Regions from separate parts of the Aminobacter sp. MET-1 genome, predicted to be linked through region 2. Evidence: predicted binding sites of a transcription regulator. Region 2 holds the regulator's gene; the other holds the start of a gene.
The links. Region 2 encodes PhoB, which activates phosphate uptake and scavenging genes when phosphate is short. Its sites were predicted from a motif close to TGTCATNNANCTGTCAT; they were not measured.
Positions count from the first base shown of each region.

Region 1: the regulator PhoB is predicted to act here: its motif matches at 2,244-2,260, upstream of NDO48_RS03630 (DUF1868 domain-containing protein).

Region 1 covers NZ_JAMSHL010000002.1:204,077-209,541, forward strand. Annotated here, with positions in the region: gene NDO48_RS03615 (FecCD family ABC transporter permease) at 1-157, opposite strand, end outside; gene NDO48_RS03620 (FecCD family ABC transporter permease) at 154-1,182, opposite strand; gene NDO48_RS03625 (LysR family transcriptional regulator) at 1,356-2,189, shown strand; gene NDO48_RS03630 (DUF1868 domain-containing protein) at 2,307-3,020, shown strand; gene NDO48_RS03635 (RidA family protein) at 3,070-3,549, shown strand; gene NDO48_RS03640 (GGDEF domain-containing protein) at 3,864-4,751, opposite strand; gene NDO48_RS03645 (MFS transporter) at 5,410-5,465, shown strand, end outside.
Region 2 covers NZ_JAMSHL010000001.1:274,636-280,100, forward strand. Annotated here, with positions in the region: gene pstB (phosphate ABC transporter ATP-binding protein PstB) at 1-711, shown strand, start outside; gene phoU (phosphate signaling complex protein PhoU) at 750-1,451, shown strand; gene phoB (phosphate regulon transcriptional regulator PhoB) at 1,549-2,238, shown strand; gene NDO48_RS30530 (GCG_CRPN prefix-to-repeats domain-containing protein) at 2,314-2,616, opposite strand; gene NDO48_RS01405 (ROK family protein) at 2,761-4,014, opposite strand; gene xylF (D-xylose ABC transporter substrate-binding protein) at 4,259-5,299, shown strand; gene NDO48_RS01415 (sugar ABC transporter permease) at 5,447-5,465, shown strand, end outside.

The DNA of each region.
Region 1 (5,465 bases), on a different contig from region 2:
ACAAGATGCCGGTGTCGTCTCCGGTGCCGGAGACCAGGGCATGGAAGCTGTTCTGCAGGCCGAGATCGGCCGCGCCGAACAGTGTGGCGAGCAGTGCGAAGACGAACAGCGTCGATGCGGCAGCGACCGCCGTCGGCCAGAAAGGCAGCCTGATCATGCGGTCTTCCTCCAGATCAGGTGGATAAGGAAGGGACCGCCAACAATGGCTGTGAGTACGCCTATCGGCAGTTCGCGCGGTGCGGCGAGCGTGCGAGCCATCGTGTCCGCCGCAAGCAGCGTGATGGCGCCGAGCATGGCCGAGGCCGGAAGCAGAGCTGTGTGCCGGACGCCGACAAGACTGCGGGCGATGTGGGGGACGCAGAGGCCGACAAAGCCGATCGGACCTGCGACGGCGACGACGCCGACCGACAGCACTGTTGCGGTGCTGGCGGCCACGAGCCGCCAGAAGCGGACGTTGAGGCCCAGCGTCTCAGCCGCGTCATCGCCCAGGGCCAGGATGTCGAGTGGCCTGGCAAGCGCTATACAGGCGGCAAGACCGGCCACCGCCCAGGGCAACAGGATGGTCAGGTGCTGCCAGCCGCGCCCGGCAAGGCCGCCGGTGAGCCAGAAAAACACCGACGCAACGGTCGGGCCGGCATGGACCAGCGCCGTGGTGATGCCGGCGGCGCAAAAGAAGGCAACCGCCGACCCGGCAAGCGCCAGCCTGACCGGGGAGAGCCCGCCGGCCGAGGCAATGACCAGGCTTGTTCCGCCTGCAAGCAGGCCTCCGGCCAGGCCGATGAACGGGTGGACGACGGCGGGAACCGAAGGCGCGAAGACGTAGAATACGACGATGGCAAAGCTCGCGCCGGTCAGCACGCCGGTGAGGTCGGGGGAGGCGAGCGCGTTGCGCGAAACGCCTTGCATGACCACGCCCGAGCACGCCAAGGCCGCACCCGCCAGCATCGCCAGCAACTCGCGCGGAATACGCAGCTTCCACAGGATTGCCGCTTCCGGCCCACTTGCGGTTCCGAGCAGGGCGTCGACGACAGCGCGGACCGGGGTCTGCACGCCGCCGACGAACAGTCCAGCGAAGGCCAGACCGACGAGAACGACCATGCCGGCGAGGAGAAGGCTTGCCAGGCCGAGGCGGCCGCGCCCGGCAACATCCCTTGCAACGGCTGCTGCTGCCAGCGACGTCATGACGCCCGGTCGGTTTCGTGGTGACGGCACATCGCGTGCATTGATGGATCGTTTATTGATGAGGACAATATTCAAGTTTTATGGCAAATTGCCCAGACAACCCCGATCTGCAATCGAAAACTTCGCAAGCCGGCATGCAAATAACTCAAGCAGGTCCTTCCAGATTCCCGTCTTTGAACACGCTGCCGGCCTTCGTCGCGGTCGCCCGCACAGGCAGCCTGACACTCGCTTCGGAGGAGCTCTGCCTCACTCCGAGCGCGGTCAGCCGCCAGATCAAGACGCTGGAGGAGGGGCTGGGCACGCCTTTGTTCCAGCGGAGCCACAACGCGATCGCGCTGACCGAGAGCGGACAGCGCTTCCTGGCGCGTGCCAGGGAGGCGCTGGCGCTGGTCGAGACGGGCATGCGCGAGATTGCCCCGCGCCGCAGGGGGCTTGTCGTCCAGGCACCGATCACGCTGACCCAGCGCTGGCTCATTCCTCGGATCGCCTCGTTCCGACAGGACTGTCCCGAAGCCGACCTGTCGTTCCGTTCGCAGCAGAAGCCGGGAAACGAGGTGGCCGACCTGACCATCGGCTACCGGCGTGGGACGGACATGTCTTCGTTCGAAGGCGCGGTCCTGCTCGACCGGACAATCGCCGTCTGCTCGCCGCGGCTCCTGGGCGAAAGGGCTGCCGTTTTGGACGTCGACACGCTTTTGGGCATGCCGGTATTGCTCGACACCGCGGACGCCTGGTCATGGCAGCGATGGTGCGCGGCCGCGGGCGTGGCGTTCCACCCGCGTGCCGGGGCGATGACCTTCGATACCGACGAGGCCGCGATCGACGCCTGCCTGTCGGGGCTGGGCGTCGGGCAGGCCAATCCCGCTTTCGTCGAGGACGAGCTGGCAGGCGGAAGGCTGGTGGCGCTGTGCCCGGCAATTTCGGCACTGGTGGGCGCTTATACGGTGTCCGCAGACAAGCCGTGCCTGCTTGGAACGCAGTTCATGTCGTGGCTGTATCGCGCCTAGTGTGTTTCCGCTTTTCTTCGAATCTGGCGGCGTGGCGTCGGGAAGTGGCCGGGCTGTCATCCGGCGGTCGCGGTTGGGCGCTAGGGCAAGTGGAGCTTGAACCACGGACCGTCAGCGATGCGCACAGTTTCCCTTTCCCCTGAACTGCTTGCCTATTCCGGGGGGCGCAATGCGGCCCCGCCGCCGCATCTCGGCACGCGCTACCTCAGGACCGGCGGCTTCCTGCCCGAGCCCGGCAACACCATTGTCTGCCACGTGACGAAGGGGTCGTTGACGCAGGAGATACTGGTCGAGGCGCGCGACAAATATCTCGCCATGCCCGAAGCCCAGCAATTCGTTTTCACGCCGATCACCAGTTTGCACATGACGCTGTTCCAGGGCATCATCGAGTATCGCCGTAAGCCCGGCTTCTGGCCTGAGGGCATCGCTCTCGACGCGCCGGTCGACGAGATGACCGACATCATGGCCGAGCGGCTGGAGACGCTGCCCGTCTTCGAGCCATTCCAGGTCGAGGTGACGCATGCGCGGCCGTCTGGCCTGCTGGTCGATGGCGCGAGCGAGCGTGACCGCAAGGCAATGCGCGCCTGGCGCGACGCACTCGCAGACCTGCTCGGTTACCGCCATCCAGATCATGACGACTATCCGTTCCACATCACCTTCGCCTACGCCATCGACTGGCTGGACAACGACGCGCTGCCGCGCTGGCAGGTCATGCTGGACGAGGTTGCCGGAGATATCAGGCGGAAGATGCCGATCCTTGAACTCGACCCGCCGGCCTTCTGCTCGTTCGAGGACATGAACCATTTTTGCGAACTGCTGGTGTTTGAATAGCCTATGCGTTTGCCGAGGCAATGGCTCGGCCGCGAGCGTGGCGCCTCGAATGGCCTCTCTGCTGTTTGCGGTTCGACGGTGGTGGTTATCGTCTCTTGCTCTCGGGCGGCCTATCAAACATAGGCTGTCGCCGGCGGGGCTCTCAAAGCCATCCGGCGAAGAAGCGACAAAGGATGAACAGATGCTAGAAAGAATAAACCCCGATACCAGGTGGAGCGACGCTGTCGTCGTTGGGAACCTGATTTTCGTCGCTGGCCACACTGCAGAGAAGACGCGAGGCCAGTCGGTTCGCGAACAGACGGAAGAGGTCCTTCAGTTACTCGATGAGACGCTGGCTCAGGCCGGGGTGACGAAGAGGAACCTCGCCATGGTGCAGATTTATCTGGCGGATATGTCGAACTTCGACCTGATGAACGAAGCTTGGGATCGATGGGTCATCCCCGGAGAAGCTCCGGCGAGGGCAACGGTCGAGTCCAGGCTCGCTTATCCTGATCTCGGCGTTGAAATCACTGCAGTCGCATCCCGGTAGAGGAACTGCCAGGCCGCTGCGGCCGTGACGGCGTGAGGCCCACCGACCGCGCGGGAAAACTGGTGGATCGGGCACGAGTGCCTTTGTGACGGCATGGATCCGAGGGTTTCCACGACGTCGCCGCGCGCCTGCTTTGCCCGGGGATGACGAAGGTGCGGGGCGTTCGCCTGTCGTGCAGGAGTGCCGGGACTTGCTCCTTGGAGGACGTGGCGGTCAGTGCCTCCACCGTCCACGGCTCGTGACGATCTCCCTGGATGGCGACGCAACCAAGGTTGTGTCAGTGATGCTGTCCGCTGTCTCAAGGGGTGGTCATGCTAATGCCTTAGCCTGGACAAAACATCTGCCGGGCCAGGAAACACTCGCTCCGCTTCCATCACACGATCCCGGCCATTCTTCTTGGCGGCATAGAGGTTCTTGTCGGCCTCCAGAAGGAGATCCTCCAGGCCCAGGCCTGTGCGGTGGATGGAAATGCCGATGCTGACGCTGACCTGGTGGTCGCCAATGCCTGCGCAACTTGCCACCTGGTGGGCTTTCAGCCGTAGGGCTTCGGCGGTCCGAAGTGCTGCCGAACGATCGGCTCCGACCAGAAAGACCGCGAACTCCTCGCCGCCCAGTCGCGCGACCAGGTCTTGTCCGCCAACGCTGGACTTCATGATTGCGCCCAGTTCCAACAGGACGACGTCCCCCGTAGCGTGACCGTATGTATCGTTGATCGACTTGAAGTGGTCCGCGTCGATGAACAGGAGGCATCCGGCCGAGCCTGAGCTGCTCTGGATGGTCTGCCGTACCTGGTCGAAGAAAGTCTTCCTATTGGAAAGTCCGGTCAGGTCGTCAGTCCGCGCGGCCCGGTCCAGCTTTTCCGCCATCGTTGTCAGCCTCGCCTGCTGGTTCATCACGAAGAAGGCCAGAGGGAAGGCGACGACGACAACGATCAGGGTCGTCAGCAACAGGTCGAGCAAGAGGCGATCGGAAAAGAACATTCCGTAGAAGATCAAGGTGAGCAGGTCGGCTCCCAGGATCGCCGCGACGACCAGGATGCAGCTCTGCTTTGGAACGCTGAGCTTCCCAAAACGCCTGACGATTTCTTCGGTTCGGAACATGCCATGCCACTGATTGAAGGTGCTGCAGTCTAGTCCGTGACAGGTAAAGATTTCGGTGGTGCTGCCGATGATGTTTTCGTCGAGCGTGCGGTACTCAATCAACGCGCTGCAATGTATGTTGATGGTCGAGGCGGCTGCACTGGCTCAGCCTAAGCGCGCGCACCTGGAACTTACGCTCCAGGTCTGGTCACGTCCCCATTGTGGGCGTGACCCGAAGTTGCCGGCATCACAAGCTCGTCTGATTGGATCATGCTCGCAGCATTCACCGTGCATCGTCCCGACTCCCCACTGCGCAGCCGGCCTTGTCACGGCGGCTGGGCGAAGTCGAGGCGGAACTTGCGGGCTTCTGTTCGAGCGGGCGCCAAACGAGGGTTATCCCACCGTCATGGGAACGCACTTCCTGAAGGATACGGTTCATGTGATGACCGTGCTCGACAGCGCAATCCACAACTCGACCTGAACAGAGACATGGAGGCGACCTATCGCCGGCTCGGTTTCAACAGCGCCTCGATCACCTATCCGGCGCTGGTCCGGGCGTCGAGCAGACCACCCCCGCCTTCGTCGGGGACAAGCTCGGTGTGCGCTTTGTTGGGAGGCTTACACGACGCTCCGGGCGCTGGCCGCCGGCTTCCCTATCTGGGGGCGCCGTGCTAGCCCTGCGACAGGGATAACCGAAACCAAGCTCGAAACCCGACTGGCAATTGCAGCCGGTTAGCGGATCGGGCGTCGTCCACCGCGGCTGGCTGACAGCAATGGGGACGTGGTCTTGAACTTCCGGATTTTCCTGCTCGCCCTGGCGACTTTTGTCACGGGCAC
Region 2 (5,465 bases):
AAGCAGGCGCTCTTCGGCGTGGACCTCGACGTCCGCCAGAACCAGGTGACGGCGCTGATCGGCCCGTCGGGCTGCGGCAAGTCGACCTTCCTGCGCTGCCTCAACCGCATGAACGACACGATCGACGCAGCCCGCGTCGGCGGCAAGATCACGCTCGACAGCGAGGACATCTACGATCCCAAGATCGACGTGGTCGAACTGCGTGCCCGCGTCGGCATGGTGTTCCAGAAGCCGAACCCGTTCCCGAAGTCGATCTACGAGAATGTCGCCTACGGCCCGCGCATCCATGGCCTCGCCAGGTCGAAGGCCGATCTCGACAAGATCGTCGAGCAGAGTTTGCACAAGGCGGCGCTTTGGAACGAGGTGAAGGATCGCCTGCACGAGCCGGGCACCGGTCTGTCGGGTGGCCAGCAGCAGCGCCTGTGCATTGCCCGCGCCATTGCGGTTTCGCCCGAGGTCATCCTGATGGACGAGCCATGTTCGGCACTCGATCCGATCGCCACCGCCAAGGTGGAGGAACTGATCGACGAATTGCGCGAGAACTACACCATCGTCATCGTCACCCACTCGATGCAGCAGGCGGCGCGCGTGTCGCAGCGGACGGCGATGTTCCACCTCGGCTACCTCGTTGAGGAGGGGCCGACGGACAAGATGTTCACCAATCCAGACGACAAGCGGACGCAGGACTACATCACCGGCCGCTTCGGCTGAGTGATCGTCGCGTACAGTAAGCAGACGAGGAAACGATCATGGGCGATCATACAGTCCGGTCCTTCGACGAAGAACTCAAGCATGTCGACCAGCTCATCCGCGACATGGGCGATCTCGCCGGTTCGATGGTCGCGGGCGCCATCCGGGCATTGCTGTCGTCCGACCAGGCGATGGCCCAGAACGTGATCGCCGACGACGCGATCATGGACGCCAAGCAGCGTGAGCTCGACAACGCAGCCATCACGCTGATCGCCAAGCGCCAGCCGATGGCGCAGGATCTGCGCGCCGTGGTCGGCGCCATCCGCATGGCTGGCGATCTCGAGCGCATCGGCGATCTTGCCAAGAACATAGCCAAGCGCGTCGGCGCCGTCGGCCAGATGCCGACGCCGCGCAACCTGGCGCACTCGATCGATGCCATGTCGCAGCTGGTGCTGGGACAGGTGCGTGGCGTGGTCGACCTCTATGTGGCGCGTCAGCCGGAAGGCCTGAAAGGCCTGCGCATCGACGACCAGAAGATCGACATCCAGTACAATGCCGTGTTCCGCGAACTCCTGACCTACATGATGGAAGATCCGCGCAACATCACGGCCTGCACCCATCTGCTGTTCTGCGCCAAGAACCTCGAACGCATCGGCGACCATGTGACCAATATCGCCGAGAACGCCTATTTCGTGGTGACCGGCGAGCAGCTTCCGCTCAATCGGCCCAAGGTCGACGAAACCACGACGGTTTCGAACTGAGAACTTCCGCACCGCATGCGTTTGGCGCGGGGGCGCTGCATAGGTTAAACCAGCGCATGGTCCTGATCGGGCCGTGCGCAAGGACAAGGTACAGGCGATGATCGCTCCAAAGGTCATGGTCGTTGAAGACGAAGAGCCGCTGGGCGTGCTGCTTCGCTACAATCTCGAATCCGAAGGCTATCAGGTCGAGGTCGTCACCCGTGGCGACGAGGCCGAAATCCGTCTGCAGGAAAACGTTCCCGACCTGCTGGTGCTCGACTGGATGGTGCCCGCATTGTCCGGCATCGAGCTGTGCCGCAGGCTGAGGATGCGCCCGGAGACCGAGCGGCTGCCGATCATCATGCTGACGGCACGCGGCGAGGAAAGCGACCGGGTGCGCGGGTTGTCGACCGGTGCCGACGACTATCTGGTGAAGCCGTTCTCGACGCCTGAGTTCATGGCGCGGGTGAAGGCTCTGCTGCGCAGGGCCAAGCCCGAGGTGCTGTCGTCCATCCTCAAGGTCGGCGACATCCTGCTCGACCGCGAGTCGCACCGGGTCTACCGCAAGAAGAGCGAGATCAAGCTCGGGCCGACAGAGTTCCGCCTGCTCGAGTTCATGATGCGGCATCCGGGCCGCGTGTTCTCGCGCAGCCAGTTGCTCGACAATGTCTGGGGCGAGACGATCTATATCGACGAACGCACCGTGGACGTGCATGTCGGGCGCCTGCGCAAGGCGGTCAACAACGGCCGCATGCCCGACGTGATCCGCACCATCCGCGGTGCCGGCTACGCCATCCGCGAGGATTAGGCGCCCGGCCGGCGAGACAGTTAAATTTGGCTCGCCGGCTTATCGAACATGATCAGACGTTCGCGCAGCGGGCGGTCAGCGCCATCCGCCATATGGCAACCGCCCGTGATACGGCGTATTGCGGCAATGGCCGTATGGGCCGCGCCAATAGCCCGGAGGGCACCCGTAAGCGTGACGTGCACGGTGTACGACACGCCCATAGCGGCATCCGCCATATGGCCCTCGCCAGCCTCCCGCCCCGCAGCCCTGGGCAATGGGAATGACCATTGCCGAATCTCCCGCGACAAGCGGCATGGGGTTCGGGGTGGCTGATGCTGAAAACGATGAGGCACACAAAAGGCCTACGCCGGCCAGGATGTTACGCAGCAGACTGGTCATCGCAACGTCTCCGAAACGGACGACACGTCGGTTCCAGGGTTGGTTCCGCCTCTTTGCCAGGCTGGGCCTTTCAAGGGCGGTCGCGGACTGTCGTCTAGCACGGCAGTATGGTCGCGGCGATCGTCTTAATTGCGACGGCCGAAATCAAATGTCCTTGAGCGGAATGTCTGCCTCGGCCCGCCGCGGCACCGAGCCCGCCGCAAAGACTTCCTCGTCGACATAGAGCAGGGCGCGCATGGTGCAGCCTTCGCGGATCAGGGGGACCTCGTTCGGCTCGGTGTCGAAAGAGATCGCCTTGGAGTGCGTGCCGCCGGCCGTCTTGGCGATGGCCGAGCGCACATACGGCTCCATGATGTCGAAGGCGGTGGCGCCGACACCGACGAAGGCGAGGGGGGCGGGGTCGAACAGCGCGAACATCGAGCCGAGGCCGAAACCGATTGCCTCGCCCGCCTTGCGGAAGGCCTCGCGCTCGGGGCCGTCATGGTCGCGCGCGGCGTCGGCGAGCGCCTTGATGTCCTCGTCGGAGAGGTCGGCCAGCGGCTCGGCGTTTTCGTCGCCGAGCCGGGCGTTGCGCCAGATCGCATAATTGCCGGCATAGGCCTCGATGCAGCCGCGGCGGCCGCAGCGGCACAACGCTCCGTCGGGGCGGTGGACCATATGGCCGAACTCGGCGCCCGACGATTGCGTGCCGGTGAACAACTCGCCCTTGATGACCAGGCCCATGCCAATGCCGTGGGAAAGCAGGATGGCGATAAAGTCGTCGCGATAGCGCGCCGGGTCGCGCCAGTGCAGGGCCTCGGCGATCATGTTGCAGTCGTTTTCGACGGTCACCGTCACACCGAATTCGCGCTCGAGCCTGTCGGCGAACTGGATGTCGTCATGTGGGGTAATCGGCGACCACAGGAGCTTGCGGGCGCCGGCATCCGTGGTGCCCTGGATGGCCAGCGCGATGCGCAGTACTGACGCTTGCGGGCGCCCGCTGCGCGCGATGACCTGACGCACGATGGCGACGCATTCGTCGACCAGCGCCTTGGCGGGCAGTCGCTGGGTGACCAGCCGTCGGGTCTCCTCGACGATCTGGTTGCCGGCATAGTCGATGACCGAAGCCGACAGGTGGTTGAGCGACAGGACGACGGCAACAACCGAGGCGGCGTCGGCTTCGAGCGCCAGGCCCACCTGGGGCCGGCCGCGCTTCATCGGCGACTGTTCGCCACCCTTGGCCTCGGCAAGGATGCCTTCGGCTATGAGGTCGGAGGATATGGTCGAGATGGTCGAGTGGCTGAGCCCGGTGACGGCCGCGATCTCGGTGCGCGAGGGCTGGCTTGCTCGCCGGACTGCCGATATAACCATGGCGCGGTTGCGCCGTCTCAGATCGTCGTGACGTATGCCGACCGACATGTGTGCGTCTTCCTCCCGGTGGAACGCTGCCTTTCTTAAGGGGCAGTCGCCAGCGCATTCTTATCCTGCCAGAGCCGGCGCAAATTGTCTTTATTTATTTCGGCGCTCGAAAAAATTAGCAAGGCATGGTGAAACCATGTTGACAGCCGACAATGGCTGAGTCACTATTTTTTCGAGGCTCGAAAAAATGAGCTTCTCCAAGGGCTACCGCAGAAGCGCGCCCGTTGGGCGCAGGGAGGAAACTATGAGGAAATTTACAACCGCCATTCTGGCGGGTGTCGCCATGTCGATGTCGCTTGCGGCAGTCGCCGAGGCGAAGGACAAGGTTATCGGCGTTTCGTGGTCGAACTTCCAGGAAGAGCGCTGGAAGACCGACGAAGCTGCCATGAAGGCGGCCATCGAGGCCGCCGGCGACAAGTACATCTCGGCTGATGCCCAGTCGTCGCCGGCCAAGCAGCTCACCGACGTCGAAAGCCTGATCTCGCAGGGCGCCAACGCCCTGATCATCCTGGCGCAGGACGCTTCGGCCATCGGCCCGGCCGTCGACAAGGCGGTCGCCGAGGGTATCCCTGTCGTCGGCTACGATCGCCTGATCGAGAACAAGGACGCCTTCTACCTGACCTTCGACAACAAGGAAGTCGGTCGCCTGCAGGCCAAGGGCGTGTTCGCCGCCAAGCCTGAAGGCAACTACGTCTTCATCAAGGGCAGCGGTGCCGATCCGAACGCCGACTTCCTGTTCGCCGGCCAGATGGAAGTGCTGAAGGAAGCCATCGACGGCGGCAAGATCAAGAATGTCGGCGAGGCCTATACCGACGGCTGGCTGCCGGCCAATGCCCAGAAGAATATGGAGCAGTTCCTGACCGCCAACGACAACAAGGTCGACGCGGTGGTGGCATCGAACGACGGCACCGCCGGCGGCGCGATCGCAGCCCTCCAGGCACAGGGTCTTGCCGGCTCGGTGCCGGTCTCGGGCCAGGACGGCGATCATGCCGCTCTCAACCGCATCGCACTCGGCACCCAGACCGTGTCGGTGTGGAAGGATGCGCGCGAACTCGGCAAGAACGCGGCTGAAATCGCCTCGCAGCTTGCCGACGGCAAGAAGATGGAAGAGGTTGCCAACGTCACCAAGTTCAAGACGCCCGGCGGCCTCGAGCTGAACTCGGTGTTCCTGACGCCGGTTGCGATCACCAAGGACAACCTCAACGTCGTCATCGATGCCGGCTGGGTTGGCAAGGACGTCGTTTGCCAGGGCGTGGCCGCCGGTTCGGTCGCTGCCTGCAACTAACACCTATCAGACCTGTTCGGTCGAACGCCGCGGCCCCGATGGAGCCGCGGCGTTTTTCAAAAAGCGCCCGCTTCATGACATGGCGGATTGCCCCTATCATGCGCACACCGGCTGCCGCGGAGACGGCCACCCGGTTGGGAGGTAGCAATGACAGACACGACTTCCA